2 regions of the Sphingomonas sp. FUKUSWIS1 genome follow, and region 1 is predicted to be linked to the other one. Evidence: riboswitches for the same ligand, from Rfam matches in the RefSeq annotation. Region 1 holds a riboswitch; the other holds the start of a gene.
What was found. Region 1 has a riboswitch for thiamine pyrophosphate ahead of sphsw_RS17800 (TonB-dependent receptor). Riboswitches for the same ligand answer to the same signal wherever they lie in the genome.

Region 1 (3,611 bases):
GGCCGCTGAACCGGGTGTTGAAATCATAGCCGACCGTGCCGCCGGCGGTGACGCGGGTGCGTCCGAAGATGCGATTCAGGTCGACGGCCAGCGCCGGCGAAACGCGGATATTGTCGCGCGGCCCGCTCCCGCGCGCGTCGTTGAGACGCAGCACGTTGCTGTCATAGACACTGGTGATCACCGGCACGACACGAAACCGGTCGACATTGCCCGCAACGGGCACGCTGACGGGTGTGTTGACGTTGACCGTCTGTGCCTGCGCACCGCTCACCAAACCGCCAGTCATGGCCGCCGCGAGCGCGACCTTGCCGATCCGTGCAGTTCGCTCGTCTCGAGCCCTTCGCATTGTTTCCCGTCATGTTTTCAATTGCTACCCGCATGATGCGCGGTCGCATTTCGTCCTTCGAGCTATTCCGGCGCTTGTCAAATCTCGACTCGCGGCACCGGGCCCAAGGGCACCGCGTCTCGATAAGTGAAAAGCGCGATCAGGTCGAGTGACGGCGTCGCACGGTGCTGTCCCTTGATCGTACACCGGGTCGCGACGATTCGGGTGTCAGGCCTCGGCGATCAGGCTGAGAACGTCGCCGATCAGGCGTCGCATCGCGTCGCGCGCACCATCGGCATCGCGCGCGGCGATCGCGACGGCGACCGCGGCATGGTCGGCGATGTTCGCGCTGCGCCCCTTGATCCGGTTGGTGAAGCGGATCGAGGTGCGAAGCGCGGTTTCGACCACCGACTGGAACTGTGCGTAGAAGGGGTTGCGCGACGCGCGCAGGACGGCGACGTGGAACGCGATGTCCGCGTCGAGCGGATCGTCATAGCTGCGCTCCGCAGCGGCCATCCGCGCCAGCCCCGCCTCGATCGCGACGATGTCCTGTTCGGTGTGATACAGCGCCGCGAGCGCCGCCGCTTCAGGCTCGATCCCGATCCGCAACTGGTTGAACTGCTGCAGCAGCTCGACCGAAAATTTGCGGTCGAGCAGCCAGCGCAGCACATCGGTGTCGAACAGGTTCCAGCTGCTCGATGGCTGGACGATCGTGCCCTGTCGCGGCCGCGCGCTGACCAGTCCCTTGGCGGTCAGCATCTTGACCGCCTCACGGGTCACCGATCGGCTGACGCCATGCGCCACCGCGATCTCCGCCTCGGTGGGGAAGGGCCGATCCGTATATTGGCCGGTCACGATGGCCTTGCCGAGCAGGTCGAGCATGCCATGCGTAAGGTTCCGTCCCAGATCCCGATTCTCCAGGGCAACGACGTCGGTCAGCACACGCTCCATAAAGCCTGTGTGGCGCAAACCGGTCCGGCTGTCACCCACTGCAAGCAACTGGGCGGGGTGGATTGTCATATAATTCTGTCGCGCGTGTGCCGGGAAGGCGCTGCGGAAGGGCGAACGGGCAATAACGCTATCGCCGGCGGACCGAACCGCCTAGACGGCGCGCTCCCCGGGGGGCCGCTGACGCGCGGCTGAGAGGTGGGCTGCAGCCCATGACCCGCTGAACCTGATCCGGTTGATACCGGCGTAGGGAGGGCTGGCGGCGCGTCCGTCGTCCCTCCGTGTGGAGTGGACGCAAGACCGTGATGATCCTTCGATTTGACCTGATGACGGGCCGGCCGCCCCGTGTTGCATGCAGCGCGCTGGCAGCGGCACTTGCTGCTGTGGTGGCCTTCGCCCCCGCCGGCGCGCAGACGCGGGCGGATGCGCGGGACGGCGCCGACCCGGTCGATATCCGCGTCGTCGGTCTTCTCGATCCCGAGGGGCTGCTCCCCGACCAGACGGTGCCCAAGTCCGAGAGCGCGATCGCCGCGGCGTTCATCACCAAGCAGGCGCCGACGCTCAACGCGTTCCAGCTGGTCAATCTCCTGCCCGGCGCGACCGTCGCGTCGAGTGATCCTTACGGTCTGTCGACCAGTTCGAGCCTGACGTTGCGCGGGCTGGGGCAGGACGAGATCGGCGTGACGATGGAGGGCGCGCCGCAGAACGACATTGGCTATTATTACGCCTATCCCTCGCAGTTCGCTGATACCGAGAATCTGCAGCGCATCGCGCTGGCGCAGGGCGCGGTCGATATCGCGTCGCCGACGCTGGGCGGTGCGGGCGGGTCGCTGTCGCTCTGGCTCGACGATCCGAGTGCGGCGCCGCGCGGGCTCGTTGACCTGTCGATCGGATCCTATGCGGCGCGGCGCGGCTTCGTCCGGCTCGATAGCGGACGGATCGGCCAGACGGGGCTGCGGGCCTTCGTCTCTTATTCGAACACGCGCGCGAACAACTGGCGCGGTGCCGGCCATGACACGCGCCAGCATGTCGATGCCAAGCTGCTCGGCGAATGGGGCAACGGCAACCGCGCGAGCCTGGCGCTGTCGTTCAACGACGCGAACTCGTCGACCTATCGCAGCCCGACGCTCGCCGAATGGCGCGCGCAGGGACGCGATTTCAACTTCGATGCGCGGTACAGCGCGGGCAACACCAATTACTGGCGGCTGTACCGCGCGCCGTTCCGCAACCTCTATGCGTCGGCGCCGGTGCATCTGGCGCTGGGCGCAGGGGTAACGCTCGACAGCACCAGCTATCTGCAGTTCGGCTACGGCAATTCGCCCTATGGGACGCAGCTCGGCACGACCGGCAATTTCCTCGGCATCGAGCCGCTCGCCGATCCGATCGCGCTGCCGGGTGCGGTCGACGGGGTCGCGACGGTGCTGGGCAATTATACCGGCGACCAGCGCCGCGTGGGCACGGTCAACACGCTGACAATCGAGCGCGGCATCCACCGGCTGACCGCGGGGCTGTGGTTCGATCACGGCACCGACCGCGTCGTCCAGTCCTACACCGCGGTCGGCGCCGACGGCGCACCGGCCGATCGCTGGGGGTATCGCGCAAAGGCGATCCGGACCGCGGACGGCCGGTTGCTCGCCTATGAGAACCAGCGGACCGTGACGGTGACCAAGGCGGCGTTCCTGGCCGACCATGTCACGCTGACCCCGCGTCTTGCGGTCGATATCGGGTTCAAGGGCGTCAACGTGCTGCGCAGCGGGCGCAACTACCTGCCCGGGCCGCAGGACCGCGTCCGCCTCGACAGCTTCGCCGCGCTGCCGCGGGCGGCGGTGCATTACGAGATCGACGACCGGCAGCAGCTGTTCGCCAACATCACGACGAACTTCCGCACGCCGAACGAGTTCACGCTCTACGACAGCTATGCGGGCGGTGCGCTGGTCAGCGCGGGGACGACCGCGCTGAAGAACGAATATGCGGTCTCGCAGGAGCTGGGCTATCGCTATATCGGTACAGCGCTGTCCGCATCGGTGACGGGGTTCCATTATGATTTCCGAAACCGCCAGCTGGCGACGGTCATCAATAGCGGCGGCGCGCTGGTCAATTCGACGCTGAATGCCGGGGGGCAGAGCTCCTACGGGATCGATGCCGAGATCGATTACCGCCCGGCGCGCGGCGTCAGCGTCTATGTCTCGGGCGAATATCTGCGCGCGCGGATCAGCGACGACTTGCCGGTCGGCGACGACTATCTGCCGACCCGCGGCCGGCATGCGGTCTCGAGCCCGACCGTCCAGGTCGGTGGCGGCGGGACCTATGACGACGGACGGTTGTTCGGCAGTGTCGC
Region 2 (3,611 bases), on a different contig from region 1:
TCGTGGCGCTGAATTCTGTAAAATCGATAAAGATATGATGAGGATCCGGTGTTCCGACATAGAATGGGGCGGCGTTTGGTTTGCAGGCGCACAGGCCGTCGTGCTTTGCAGCCGCGTACCCGGATGCCGCCGGTTTCGATCATTTTGCGGGGGCGATAGACTAGAGTCAGTGCAAACAGGTGGAGCACCGGCCGGGCGTGGTCGACCGAGGGTCTGAATGGCAACGGCGTTCGATCCGGTCCCGGCGCTGTGATAATTCCGCTACGGGTCATTGCGATTCCGACCCTGGCGGTGCGCTCGGTTTGGCTCTGACGGTCATGACCGTTATGGAGGGGGCCAATCCGATGGGCCGGGAGGTTTTTCCCCGGTTCATGTGGAGGGGAGCATTGGGGACATGGCTGATCACGGCCAGCCACCATCAGCCACATCATGAACGATACAGGTGCAATTATGAGCTCATTTTCCGGTTCTGGGATCGGCTCTGCGGCACCGACCGGGAGCTCGGCGATGTCCGCAGATCGCATGCCAAGGCTGCCGCGCGTGCTGGCCGCGGCGGCGCTCTGGGCCGTTCTGGCGGCGGCGAGCCCGGTCACGCGGCTTGACGTCGAGGTCGACAATCTTCGCTCGGCCAAGGGCTTGATCCGTATCTGTCTGACCGCCGACCCCGATAATTTCCCCGCCTGTGTCGACGATGCCAAGGCGCTGACCCGGACCCTGCCCGCCGCGGTCCGGACGACGAGCTTTCCGGGCCTGCCGCAGCGCGGCTATGCGCTGGCGATCATCCATGACGAGAACAGCAATTCCAAGCTCGACACGATCGCGGGCATCCCGCGCGAGGGCTATGGCTTCTCGAACAACGCGGCGGTACGCTTCGGACCGCCTCGCTTTTCCGCGGCACGGTTCATGCTCGTCGGTGATGCTGAAATGCAACAGGTCAGGATGCGTTACATCTTCTGACGGATTGCAACGGACCGAATGGGGTTGCCCCGCGTTGCGCGGTGGAACCTTTTTGTCCGGAGCCCGTCCTTGCGCGCATTCTCACTCGTTCTGACTGCCGCAACCGCGGCAGTCGCCCTCGCCACGCCGGCACTTGCGCAGACGGATCCCAATCCGACCCCGCCAATCACCGATCCCGCCGACAACAACCGCATCACGCTGGGGCTCGGCGTCGCGTCGCTTCCCGATTACGAAGGTGCGGACAGCAACAGCTTCACCCCCGGCGCGGTCGCGATCGGTACGGTCCGCGGGCATGACTTCTTTACGCGCGGTACGCAGCTCTATGTGAACCTGATCCCCAATACGGGGTCGGTCGGGATCAACTACGAAGTCGGCGTTATCGCCGCCGTCCGCACCGATCGCACGGGCCGGGTCGACAACCGGCAGGTCCGCGCGCTCGGCAAGATCGACACGGCCTATGAAGTCGGCGGCTTTGTCGGCATCGGCAAGACCGGCGTCATCACCAGCGAATACGACACGCTGACCGCGCGTGTCGCCTATATCCACGACGTGTCGGGCACGCACGACAGCTATGTCATCACCCCGCAGGTCAACTACACGACGCCGCTGTCGGTCCGCACCCTGGTCGCCTTCGGCCTGTCGGCGGATTATGCAGGCAAGGGCTTTGGCCGGACCTATGCCGCGGTCACGCCGATCGGCACGATCAACAGCGGTCTGCGCACCTATGACATCAACGACAGCGGCTTCCGCCGGGTCAACGTCTCCGCGTTTGCTTTGCAGAGCCTGTCGGGCGATCTGCGCCGCGGCTTCGGCGTCGGCGCAGGGGTGCTCTACGGCCGCATGCTCGGCAAGTACAAGGACAGCCCGATCGTCGCGGACGTCGGCGATGCCGACCAGTGGCTCGGCGCGGTGGGCCTGACCTACACCTTCTGATCGCAACCCGCCGATCGATCCGAAACCCCGTGCGGCCCGGCCGTGCGGGGTTTTTCCGTTTGCGCCCCCGTCCGTTGCGCCTATGCTCGCCCTACCCCGGGGGAGCGCCGATCCGCGCTTGAGAGGAAGGCAGGAGCCTTCGACCCGCTGAACCTGATCCGGTTGATACCGGCGGAGGGAGGGAGCGGTCGCCACAGAACCGCATGCCTTGCTCCGAGACCTTTAGGAGCAAGCGCATGGCCGATTACGATCCCCGCATCCCGACCGCCGACATCGGCGTCACCACCGGCCCGATCCGCGGCTCGCGGAAGATCCATGTCGCGGTGCCCTCCAGCCCCGACGTCCGCGTCGCGATGCGCGAGATCGTGCTCGACCCCAGCTGCTCCGAGCCGCCCTTGCGCGTCTACGACACCAGCGGTCCGTACACCGACCCCAGGGCGACGATCGACATCAACGCCGGCCTGCCGCAACTCCGCCGCCAGTGGATCGAGGCGCGCGGCGACGTCGAGAGTTACGACGCGCGCGCGGTCCGGCCCGAGGATAATGGCCAGCTCGGCCCCGACCGCTCGGGCGGCGTCCCGCAATTTCCCGGCAGCATCAAGCGCCCGTTGCGCGCCAGGGCTGGCGCCAATGTCAGCCAGATGCATTACGCACGCCGTGGCATCATCACGCCCGAGATGGAATATGTCGCGACGCGGGAGAATCTCGGCCGCGCGATGCTGAAAGAGTATAAGCGCGACGGCGAGAGCTTCGGTGCGTCGATCCCCGACTTCGTCACCCCCGAGTTCGTCCGCGACGAGGTCGCGCGCGGCCGCGCGATCATCCCCAACAACGTCAACCACCCCGAATCCGAGCCGATGGCGATCGGCCGCAACTTCCTGGTCAAGATCAACGCCAATATCGGCAATTCGGCGGTCGCGTCGAACGTCGCCGCCGAGGTCGACAAGCTCGTCTGGTCGATCCGCTGGGGCGCGGACACGGTGATGGACCTGAGCACCGGCCGCAACATCCACGACACGCGCGAATGGATCCTGCGCAACAGCCCCGTGCCGATCGGCACCGTGCCGATCTATCAGGCACTCGAGAAGGTCGGCGGCGTCGCCGAGGATCTGACTTGGGAGATCTTCCGCGACACGCTGATCGAACAGGCGGAGCAGGGCGTGGATTACTTCACGATCCACGCCGGCGTGCGCCTCGCCTATATCCCGATGACCGCCAAGCGGGTCACCGGCATCGTCTCGCGCGGCGGCTCGATCATGGCGAAATGGTGCCTCAGCCACCACAAGGAGAGCTTCCTCTACGAGCGCTTCGACGAGATCACCGAGATCATGAAGGCGTATGACATCGCCTATTCGCTCGGCGACGGGCTGCGCCCCGGCAGCATCGCCGACGCGAACGACGAGGCGCAGTTCAGCGAGCTCTACACGCTCGGTGAACTCACGCACCGCGCATGGAAGAGCGACGTCCAGGTTATGATCGAGGGCCCCGGCCATGTGCCGATGCACAAGATCAAGGAGAATATGGAAAAGCAGCTCGAGGTCTGCGGCGAGGCGCCCTTCTATACCTTGGGGCCGCTCACCACCGACATCGCGCCGGGTTATGACCATATCACCAGCGGCATCGGCGCGGCGCAGATCGGCTGGTACGGCACCGCGATGCTTTGCTACGTCACGCCCAAGGAGCATCTGGGCTTGCCCGACCGCGACGACGTGAAGGTCGGC

Region 2: it holds a riboswitch for thiamine pyrophosphate, as region 1 does, so the genes downstream of both, thiC (phosphomethylpyrimidine synthase ThiC) here and sphsw_RS17800 (TonB-dependent receptor) in region 1, are expected to answer to the same signal.

What each region holds. Positions count from the first base shown of each region.
Region 1 is NZ_JPJC01000281.1:896-4,506, reverse strand. Features, by position in the region: gene sphsw_RS17815 (outer membrane beta-barrel protein) at 1-286, opposite strand, end outside; gene sphsw_RS17805 (FadR/GntR family transcriptional regulator) at 554-1,276, opposite strand; TPP riboswitch at 1,441-1,529, shown strand; partial or broken gene sphsw_RS17800 (TonB-dependent receptor) at 1,600-3,611, shown strand, end outside.
Region 2 is NZ_JPJC01000029.1:24,338-27,948, forward strand. Features, by position in the region: partial or broken gene sphsw_RS18595 (sterol desaturase family protein) at 244-602, shown strand; gene sphsw_RS02945 (DUF2141 domain-containing protein) at 508-957, shown strand; gene sphsw_RS02950 (MipA/OmpV family protein) at 1,027-1,890, shown strand; TPP riboswitch at 1,980-2,087, shown strand; gene thiC (phosphomethylpyrimidine synthase ThiC) at 2,127-3,611, shown strand, end outside.